Regions from separate parts of the Devosia sp. 1635 genome, predicted to be linked through region 2. Evidence: riboswitches for the same ligand, from Rfam matches in the RefSeq annotation. Region 2 holds a riboswitch; the other holds the start of a gene.
What was found. Region 2 has a riboswitch for FMN ahead of HRU92_RS02685 (DMT family transporter). Riboswitches for the same ligand answer to the same signal wherever they lie in the genome.
Positions count from the first base shown of each region.

Region 1 (4,671 bases), on a different contig from region 2:
CGGTGTCTCGGTCCGGCTGATCCTTGGTCGTGCGTATGGCGAGCTTGCGCCGGCCAGAATGCTCTCGGAGACCTTTTATGCCGATGTGCTCCTTGAGCCGGGAAGCCGGATGCCGATGCCCGACGAGCATGAAGATCGCGGGATTTATATCGTCCAGGGCTCGGTCTCGATTGCCGGTCAAGAGTTTCAAGCGTCCCAGATGATGGTTTTCCGACCGGGCGACCGGATCACCGTCGCTGCCGGCGAAAACGGTGCTCGCCTGATGATCCTGGGCGGCGCCACCCTACCTGGTCCCCGTTATATTTGGTGGAACTTTGTCGCCTCGTCCCAGGAACGCATCGAAGCGGCCAAGGCGGACTGGCGAGCGCAGAAGTGGGGCGAAGGGCGGTTCGACCTGCCGATCAACGACCGCGACGAGCACATTCCATTGCCGGAGTAGCAATCAGCAACCCACCGCAGTGGCGGGTCTGGGCAGTGCCAAGACATCGAACATGTCCACCAGAAAAACGGAGACTTTGCAATGAGTGACGACGAGCGCCGAACCGATCGGACCCAGGATATGCCGCTTGTCCCTGGTGGGAACGTAGTGCGCGAGGACGAAGGATCCAAAGGTCGCTACAGCGTGGCTGTCGACGGCTTCGAGGCCGAAATGACCTATAGGCACGCCGGGGAGAGATTGATCATCATCAATCACACCTTCGTCCCCGATGAGTTGAGAGGCCGCCGAATTGGAGTGAGTATGGTGCAGCAAGCGGTTGAGGACGCTCGGCGCGAGGGGTTTTCCATTATCCCACTTTGTCCCTTTGCTAAGGCGCAGATCAATCGTCATCCGGAATGGCAGGACATCCTGATGCGTTCATAGGCACTCCAGGCACAGGATTGTCGAACCTAGCTGCGGCCACCATTCGTCGTCACACGCGCCTTGCGCGTGCCCCAGTTGGCCGCTCCGGAAGCCCGGAGCCTTGTCCGCAGCCACTGTGTAGACCCCTAGAGATCGGCAAGTCAGCCGAAACATGTAAGATTCAAAAGGAGATAAAATGAGCGACCTTTCAACAATTGCCAAGGGAATGACTGTTGTCGGCGCAGACGGCGTCAAGGTGGGCCTGGTTGCGGACGTTGCGGGTTCCAGAATTAAGCTGGAGTCTGTTGTGGTCGACAATAACGCTGTCCCAAGCCTCTACATCCCGGGAGGATTGGTTGCCCATATAGAGGGCGACGTCGTTCGACTGACCGCAACCGGGGCCAATGTCATGCTGTTCGATGAACAAGAAGATGGCACCTTGGCTGACTGACGCGGTGACGACGTGCTGCGCCCTGTTCACGCGTAAGACGCGCGCCAAGCACCTGCTTGGCGTCCATGTTCCGGGACTGAATGGACGGCCAAGGTTCTGCCTGGTCGTCCTTTCAAGTGTTCTGCCACTATCTCAGAGTGGCCGGGGCAACAGGTGCAATCTTCCACAAGTCCCTGACGCTTTTCTTGTCGCGAGCCTGTGTTGGGCGCCATCTGCGACAGGCTACGCGCGAACGCCAGTATGGGCGTGGCCTTGCTGCCAAGGCACGAGGCACCGCGCACTTAGAGCCCCACGTCCTGGAAGAGACTGAAGTAGTCAGCAGGTCCATCTCGCTCAACAGCGCGACCGCCAGGCCCACTTCCCGGCAAGTCCTTATTGTCTGCGGGGAGAGACGATCAATCCCTTAAACGCAGCTTATTCCTCGGCCTGAGCCTCCCTAGGTAAGTGCGAACAACACGAAAGGAATTCTCGATGTTTTCCATTATCAGGGCCACCGCTGCTGCCGCTTTGCTGCTGGTGTCTCCTGCGGCCCTCGCCGCACAAAGCCTGTCGACCGATAATGACGAGATCAATGGTCGTTCGGCCGCAGCGATGATGGCTACCCTGTCCGCCCGTGGGATCAACGCTACGGCAGTTGAGCTATGGGGTGACGGCGTGCTCAGCGTCAGTGTCAGGGATGCAGACGGCGCTCACCGATTGCTGCTGGTGGACGAGGATACGCTGCGCCCGCTCGAGATTGCGCCTCAAGTCAGCACTGAACTCAACGTGGGCGTCGTGCCCAGCGCTAGTCCGAGGCGCTTGACCAACCTGGCGCCGGAGTCCTTGGTCGAAGACAAGGACGACTGAAGCCGTACAGGACTGCCTCGCTGCTGCGAGACGGTCCTGGCGCTTGGAGCACACAGGCGGGAGCAATTTTGCCGCAAGCCGAAGGCACCAGCATGACTAGTACCCGCGCTCGCAAGCAACTCGCCAGCCAGGTACTGTGCCGTTACCGCAAGGCAGCGTGGGTGGTTACGCCTCTGTGCCCACTTGATCCCCACGCCTGTGTGCCTTTATTCAACTAATTGAGTTCTCAGGGCGGGGTGAAATTCCCCACCGGCGGTAATTGTGTCTTTCGGCACATCAGCCCGCGAGCGCCTATCCTCTTGGGGATGGGGACAGCAGATCCGGTGCAATTCCGGGGCCGACGGTATAGTCCGGATGGAAGAGAACCAATGATGTGCACGCGCGCTTTCCGATGACCGGATTTCGCGCGTTGCGTCGTCATTTGCCCTGAAACTCCTCGAAAGTGACGAGGAGAAGGGAATGTACCAAACTACAACCATCCCACATACTCGGCCTGAGCACGTTCTTCGGGCCTTTTCGCACGCTCTGGAGGCGGCGCGGGCCCATGAGGGGGCAACGGCTCCAAATCCTCCGGTAGGCTGCGTTCTGCTGGATAGGGCGGGGCAGGAATTGGCCGTGGGGGCCCATCGTCGGGCCGGAATGCCACACGCAGAAATCGAGGCCATCGCGAGCGCCCGCGCCCGCGGCAAAGCCGATAGCATCAGCACGATCGTCGTGACGCTCGAGCCGTGCAACCATCATGGACGTACACCACCCTGCGTTGATGCAATCCTGGCCACCAACGCCCAACAGATATGGATAGCCTGCCGCGATCCCAATCCGGATGTGGCGGGTCGCGGAGCAGAGCGGCTGCGCGCGGCCGGGCGCTCGGTGCACTATTTGGCGGACTTAAAGCTACCCGGAGCAGAGTTCCTGCTCGCCAGTGCCGAACGCCTCCTTGAGCCATTCGCGAAGAGGAGTCTGACTGGGCTTCCTTTCGTCACCATCAAACAGGCCGTGTCGTCTTGCGGCAGTATGGTTCCGCCTGACGGCCAGAAGACCTTCACCAGTCCGGCATCGCTTGAACTGGCACATCGTCTGCGCCGTAGGGCCGACGCGATCCTTACCGGCTCAGGCACTATCCTGGCTGACGCACCGCTGTTCACGGTGCGGCTGGTCCCGGACCATCCGAACAAGCACCGTATGCTGGTGGTCCTTGATCGTCGCCAGCGGGTTTCTGCCGGCTACCAGGATTCCGTCGAGCAGCGTGGTTTGGCCGTCTACCGGGCTGATCAGGTGCACGAAGCGTTGGAAAAGATCGCCTCCGCAGGGGGCATGGAAGTGCTGGTGGAAGCCGGGCCGACCTTAACCGAACACCTGCTCTCGTCCGGCCAGTGGGACGAACACGTGCTGATCGAGCAGTCAGCAAATTCGGACGGCACTGATAGGGTCACCATTCGCCGCAACGCGGCCACCCAGTTTCACCTACACCGAAAGGAAATCGATGTTCTCGGGCATAATTGAACGCATGGGGCGCGTGACGCGGGCCTCGACCAGCGGCGGTTCGCTTGAACTCGAACTACAAAGCGGCATCACAGACCTTTCCCTCGGCGAAAGTGTAGCCGTTGATGGGGTCTGCTTAACCGTCACCCAGTTCGATGATACCGGCTGGGCCCGGTTTTTTGTCAGCCCTGAAAGCCTGGCGCGGACCAATCTTGGTCGCTTAGCCGTTGGCGATCAGGCCAACCTGGAGCGGGCGGTAACCCTTAACACCCGGCTTTCCGGACACATGGTGCAGGGGCATGTTGATGGGCTCGCTCGGTTGGCGGAACGGCAAGAAACCGATGGCGCTTGGCGGCATGTGTTCCTGCTTCCGGAAGCTCTGGCACGCTACTGCGTGGAAAAAGGTTCGATCACCCTCAACGGCATCAGCTTGACGATCAATGGGGTTGAGCCGCGCGAAGCGGGGCTCGCGGTGATGGTGACCATCATCCCGCATACCTGGAACCACACCAATCTGCACGCCCTCGCCATCGGCGACGACCTCAATGTCGAGGTCGACATTATGGCCAAATATGTGGAGCGCCTATGTCTGCCATATCTCGAGCTCTGACTGAATTGCGCAACGGCGGCATGGTGATCCTCGTCGATGATGAGGATCGAGAGAATGAAGGCGATCTGGTGGCTGCCGCCGAGTTTGTAACTCCTGAGGCGATCAACTTCATGGCCCGGTACGGGCGTGGCCTGATATGCTTGGCGCTCGACGGGGAACAGGTAGATCAGCTGGGTCTGGCACCCATGGTCGCCCATAATGAGGCTCGGCGCTCGACCGCCTTTACTGTCTCGATCGAGGCCCGCGAAGGGATCACCACCGGGATCTCAGCGTATGACCGAGCACAGACCATCCGGGTCGCCGCCGACCCAAAGGCTACAAAGACCGACATCGCCTCGCCGGGTCACGTTTTTCCACTACGGGCGGCCGAGGGTGGTGTGCTGTCCCGCAATGGCCACACCGAAGGCGCCGTGGACCTGATGCGGCTGGCAGGGCTGCGGC
Region 1 covers NZ_JABAOM010000003.1:787,332-792,002, forward strand. Annotated here, with positions in the region: gene HRU92_RS16030 (pirin family protein) at 1-439, shown strand, start outside; gene HRU92_RS16035 (GNAT family N-acetyltransferase) at 521-862, shown strand; gene HRU92_RS16040 (DUF2171 domain-containing protein) at 1,038-1,292, shown strand; gene HRU92_RS16045 (PepSY domain-containing protein) at 1,764-2,138, shown strand; FMN riboswitch at 2,357-2,508, shown strand; gene ribD (bifunctional diaminohydroxyphosphoribosylaminopyrimidine deaminase/5-amino-6-(5-phosphoribosylamino)uracil reductase RibD) at 2,598-3,641, shown strand; gene HRU92_RS16055 (riboflavin synthase) at 3,622-4,230, shown strand; gene ribB (3,4-dihydroxy-2-butanone-4-phosphate synthase) at 4,206-4,671, shown strand, end outside.
Region 1: another riboswitch for FMN. It lies ahead of ribD (bifunctional diaminohydroxyphosphoribosylaminopyrimidine deaminase/5-amino-6-(5-phosphoribosylamino)uracil reductase RibD); the one in region 2 lies ahead of HRU92_RS02685 (DMT family transporter).

Region 2 (4,671 bases):
GCGCCACATTGATTGGCTCCTGCCCGGACGTCCGGAGGTACTGAGGACAAAGAGTAGTTTGTCGCAATGTTCGAGGCTACGCTTGATCAGAGCTTCTTAGAGGGCACGCTAGAGCCGCATCGGCTCGTTGAGCTTATTGCCACCAAAACCAGCAGGCCATCCCCTGCCTGCCATAGCTAAAGCAAAAGGCGATCTGGCTAATCGAAATAGAACGACCCTAACCGAAACCCCAAAGGAGGGAGAGGCTGGGGCGCGATGAACTGCCCAGGATTGGCAGGGACAGATCAAACACCTACCAGGCAAGTTCTGTGTACGTAGAATTGCTCCTTTAAACCCGTTGTTAAGTACGTTTTATAAGTGTTCGACAAAATTCCAGTTCGATATGGGGTTCGTTTACGAGATAATTGTTAGCTCGTACACCCGACATGCTGCGAGATAAGATGCATTCATCACAGCCGCTCCGCAATAATGTTCAAGTTTTTTTGGACGCCCTAGAGCGCGTCGTGCTGAGTGTAATTTTCAGCTTCTTCGCATGGAAGCTCGGTCAATCGTGGTTGACAACCGGAAGCATCATCACGCTTATCGCTCTTGTTTCGGAAGGCGCAGTTCTCTTTTTTGTGCTTTTCAGGCGCTTCACTACCGAAGTTTCGATGCTACCTGGGGATTGGCTGCTCGCTTTTTTGGGCACTGCAACGCCGCTCCTGGTACAGCCCTCTGGAAATGAAGGGCTTGCTCCGCAGGCTCTTTGCGCAGCGCTGATGTTGGTTGGAATGTCTGTCCAGATCGCTGCCAAATTAACGTTGCGACGGAGCTTCGGAGCCGTGGCAGCGAACCGGGGGGTGAAGAAAAAAGGTCCCTATCGGCTGGTTCGCCACCCCATGTACGCCGGCTACATCTTGACCCAGATTGGATTCCTCCTCTCCTACCCGAGCGTCTTCAACTTGGCGGTTTATTCTGCAGCATTTGCTTTTCAGATCGGGCGCATCTTGGCGGTGGAAAGAGTCTTAGCGCGCGATGCAAGCTATCGTGATTTCACTGCTGCCGTGCCTTATCGGCTGGTGCCTGGTGTATTCTGATTTGAGGCGCAGCGAACACAACGCCGATTTGGCCTAGTAGCTGAACATTGGACAACAGTTACAGCCGTCAGGGCGAAGGGTCGTATGCCTTTGGTGCTTGTCAGGACCCCGACCTACCGTGGCTCGGAACCGCTCCAACGAGCCATTCAGTGCCTACGGGCGCAAAGCCATGGCGAATGGATCTGTGAGGTGCGCGATGATTGCCCAGATGGCAGCGCGCGTAGTGTGCTCGAGGAGCTCGGGGATCCGCGCGTTCGCTATGTTCACAACCAGCCGCAGAAATTCGGCGTCCAAAATCTTGACGACTGCTTTAGCCTGGAGAACGCATTTCACGCCGACTACTTCTTCATGCTGGAAGATGACAACCAAGTTCGCCCCGAGTTCGGAGCGCCTTAGGACGCATGCGAGCCCTATCGGTTACACCGGTGTCCCCGTCTTGTCTGGCCTGCCCCCCTGCCCTATGTTTGGCGCTGCAGGAGATGTTTCCTGCATTCGTTCTCAGGGCGGGGTGTAATTCCCCACCGGCGGTAAGGGGAAACCCAAGCCCGCGAGCGCCCGGCGCAGGTCGGGGTCAGCAGATCCGGTGTGATTCCGGAGCCGACGGTCATAGTCCGGATGAGAGAGAACGGGTCTGGCTTTGGAGCTCGAGCTTCGTTGCGGTTGTGCCGCTGCGGGGGTTGAGCGCCATTCCTTCCCGTAAACCCTGAGGTAGCTGGGTCTTACGCGAAAGGATAACTCGTTGAGCCAGATTGCCTCCGCCTCCCCCCGTCGGCAGATTTCACCTTCCATCCAGGGCGCCATGCTGATGCTGGGCGCCGGGATTGCCTATGCCGGCGTCAATGTCGCCACGCCCATTGCCACTTATCAGTTGGGCTTTCCCTCCACCTCTGCCGTGTTCTGGCAGTATCTAATTGCGGCGCTGCTCTGCATCCCATTGGTGTGGAACATGGGCCTCAAGGCCCTAAAGACGCGTCATCCCGTGGTGCATCTCGTGCGCATCGTGCTGTCGGCCGCCGGCGCGCAGGCCTTTGGCTTTGCCTTTGCCTTGGGCGTGCCGCTTTGGCAGGTGATCGCGCTGGTGATGACCTCGCCGTTCTTCATTATCCTGGGGGCCTGGTTGTTCCTGGGCGAGCAGGTGCGGTTGCCGAGAATCCTGGCCACGGTGACCGGGTTTGCCGGCGCGATGATTATCCTGCAACCCTGGAGCTCAGTGTTCACCTGGGCGGCGCTGTTGCCGATCCTCGCGGCGGCGCTGTGGGCGGGATCGTCGCTGCTGACCAAATATCTTACTCGGTTCGAAACGCCCGAATCGATCACGCTTTACCTGATGCTGCTGATGACACCCGCCAATGCGCTGTTCCTGATCCCGACCGGGTTGGCCATTCCGGGCGGCGAAGTGCTGTGGCTGATGGTGCTGATCGGGTTCCTGTCGGCGGCGGCACAGTATCTGCTGGCCAAGGCCTATGCGGTGGCAGACGCGACCTATCTGCAACCCTTTGATGATCTCAAGCTGCCGCTCAATGTGCTGGCGAGCTGGCTCATCCTCTCCCAGGCGCCAGATCTCTGGTTCTGGCCCGGCGCGCTGTTGATCGTAGGGGCATCGCTGTTCATCATGCGGCAGGATAGCGGGCGCAGCGTTCCGGCGTCACGCTGAGCCGGGGCGCTACGGCGCCCCGGCCTCTCCCGGCGGGCGATTGATTCGGAATGATTGAGCATTCCGCCGGGAAAGCGTTGTCGATCGTGCCGGGGGGCGCTATCTCCTCGCCAGCCCAAGACCAAGGCGGAGGGAATCAATGGCGCCGACAAGCGAGCAACAAGCTGGATATGTGCTGACGCTAAGCTGCGTGGACAAGCCGGGCATTGTCGCCGCGGTGACCACCGAATTGGCGGCGCTGGGTGCCAATATCGCCGAAAGCAACCAGTTCTGGGACCGGCAGACCGGCACCTTCTTTATGCGGCTGGCCTTTGCTGCGCCCGAGGGCGTCGATCGCGATGCGCTGGAGCGGGCGCTGCGCGCCCCGATTGAGCGGTTCGGGATGAAGACCACGCTGGTGCCGCTGTCGCGCCGGCCCAAGATCGTGATCATGGTCTCGAAGTTCGACCATGCCCTCCTGCACCTGCTCTACCAGATCCGCGTTGGGTGGCTCGATGCCGAGGTGGTAGCTATCGTGTCCAACCACCCTGAGGCGCAGCGGATCGCCGATAACGAAGGCATTCCGTTTCATCTGTGGCCGGTGAATACGAGCAACAAGGCCGAGCAGGAAGCCAAGGTGCTGGCGTTGGTGCAGGAAAGCGGCGCTGATCTGGTGGTGCTGGCGCGCTATATGCAGGTACTGTCCGATACGCTCTCGACGCGGCTCTTTGGCAAGATCATCAATATCCACCACTCGTTCCTGCCCAGCTTCAAGGGAGCGAAACCCTATCACCAGGCCCATGAGCGCGGGGTCAAGCTGATCGGGGCAACGGCACATTACGTGACGCCGGACCTCGATGAGGGCCCGATCATCGAGCAGGAAACCGCCCGGGTCACCCATTCGATGAGCCCTGAGGATATGCTGGCGGCTGGCCGCGATATCGAGAGCCGGGTGCTGGCGCGGGCCGTCAAGCTGCACCTCGAAAATCGGGTGATGCTGAACGGGCACAAGACGGTGGTGTTCGGCTAGATCAGGTTTCGCGCGCCCGCTCGAGCAGGCGCTTGCATTCCAGGAGTTCGCGCAGCACGTCGGAGAGCTTGTTGCGCGCCTCCTTATCCAGTGCGGGGCTGGCGGTCATTACCGCTTCTTCGATCTCGGCTTCGTCGCCGGCTTCTTCGGCCATTTCGATCATGGGCAAGATGTCTTCCACCGGCTTGCCCTCGCCCACAGCGATGACATAGCGACTACCCTGATCCTTGAGAATGCGCTGGACGCCCTTGATGGTAAAGCCCTGATCATAGAGCAGATGACGGATGCCGCGCAGCAGCAGCACGTCTTCGGGCCGATAATAGCGGCGCCCACCACCGCGTTTGAGAGGCTTGATCGTGGAGAAGCGCGTCTCCCAGAACCGCAGCACGTGCTGGGGCAGGTCGAGTTCTTCAGCAGCCTCGGAAATGGTCCGGAAGGCGTCGGGAGACTTGTCCAACACACACCCCTTGGCAAAAAACGCCTTACTTTTCCGCGGTGACCATAGATTTGTTGATCTTGGATTTCAATACGTTGCTGGGTTTGAACACAAGAACCTGCCGCGGCAGGATCGGCACTTCCTCACCAGTCTTGGGATTGCGCCCGATCCGCTCGTTCTTGGAGCGTACCTGGAAGGAGCCAAACGAGGAGAGCTTCACATTGGAGCCCGAAATCAGCGCCTCCGAGATCAGATCGAGCACGCGCTCGACCAATTCCGCCGATTCGGTTCGGGACAGACCTACCGAGCCATAAACGGCCTCCGCCAGGTCAGCCCGCGTTACTGTCTTCTGAGTCATTCGCACCCCCGTTTGGACGTCAGGGCCGGCCCATGCAAACAGGCCGATTGCTTGCCTGCTTGTGGCGGCAGCACCCAGCGCGTTTCGCCCGGGCAGCGGCCACAGAACAGTGTTGCCACCCGCTTAGTTCACATGCTT
Region 2 covers NZ_JABAOM010000001.1:536,919-541,589, reverse strand. Annotated here, with positions in the region: gene HRU92_RS02695 (methyltransferase) at 426-1,076, shown strand; gene HRU92_RS02690 (glycosyltransferase) at 1,161-1,472, shown strand; FMN riboswitch at 1,567-1,707, shown strand; gene HRU92_RS02685 (DMT family transporter) at 1,816-2,730, shown strand; gene purU (formyltetrahydrofolate deformylase) at 2,870-3,739, shown strand; gene HRU92_RS02675 (MerR family transcriptional regulator) at 3,741-4,196, opposite strand; gene HRU92_RS02670 (integration host factor subunit alpha) at 4,222-4,533, opposite strand.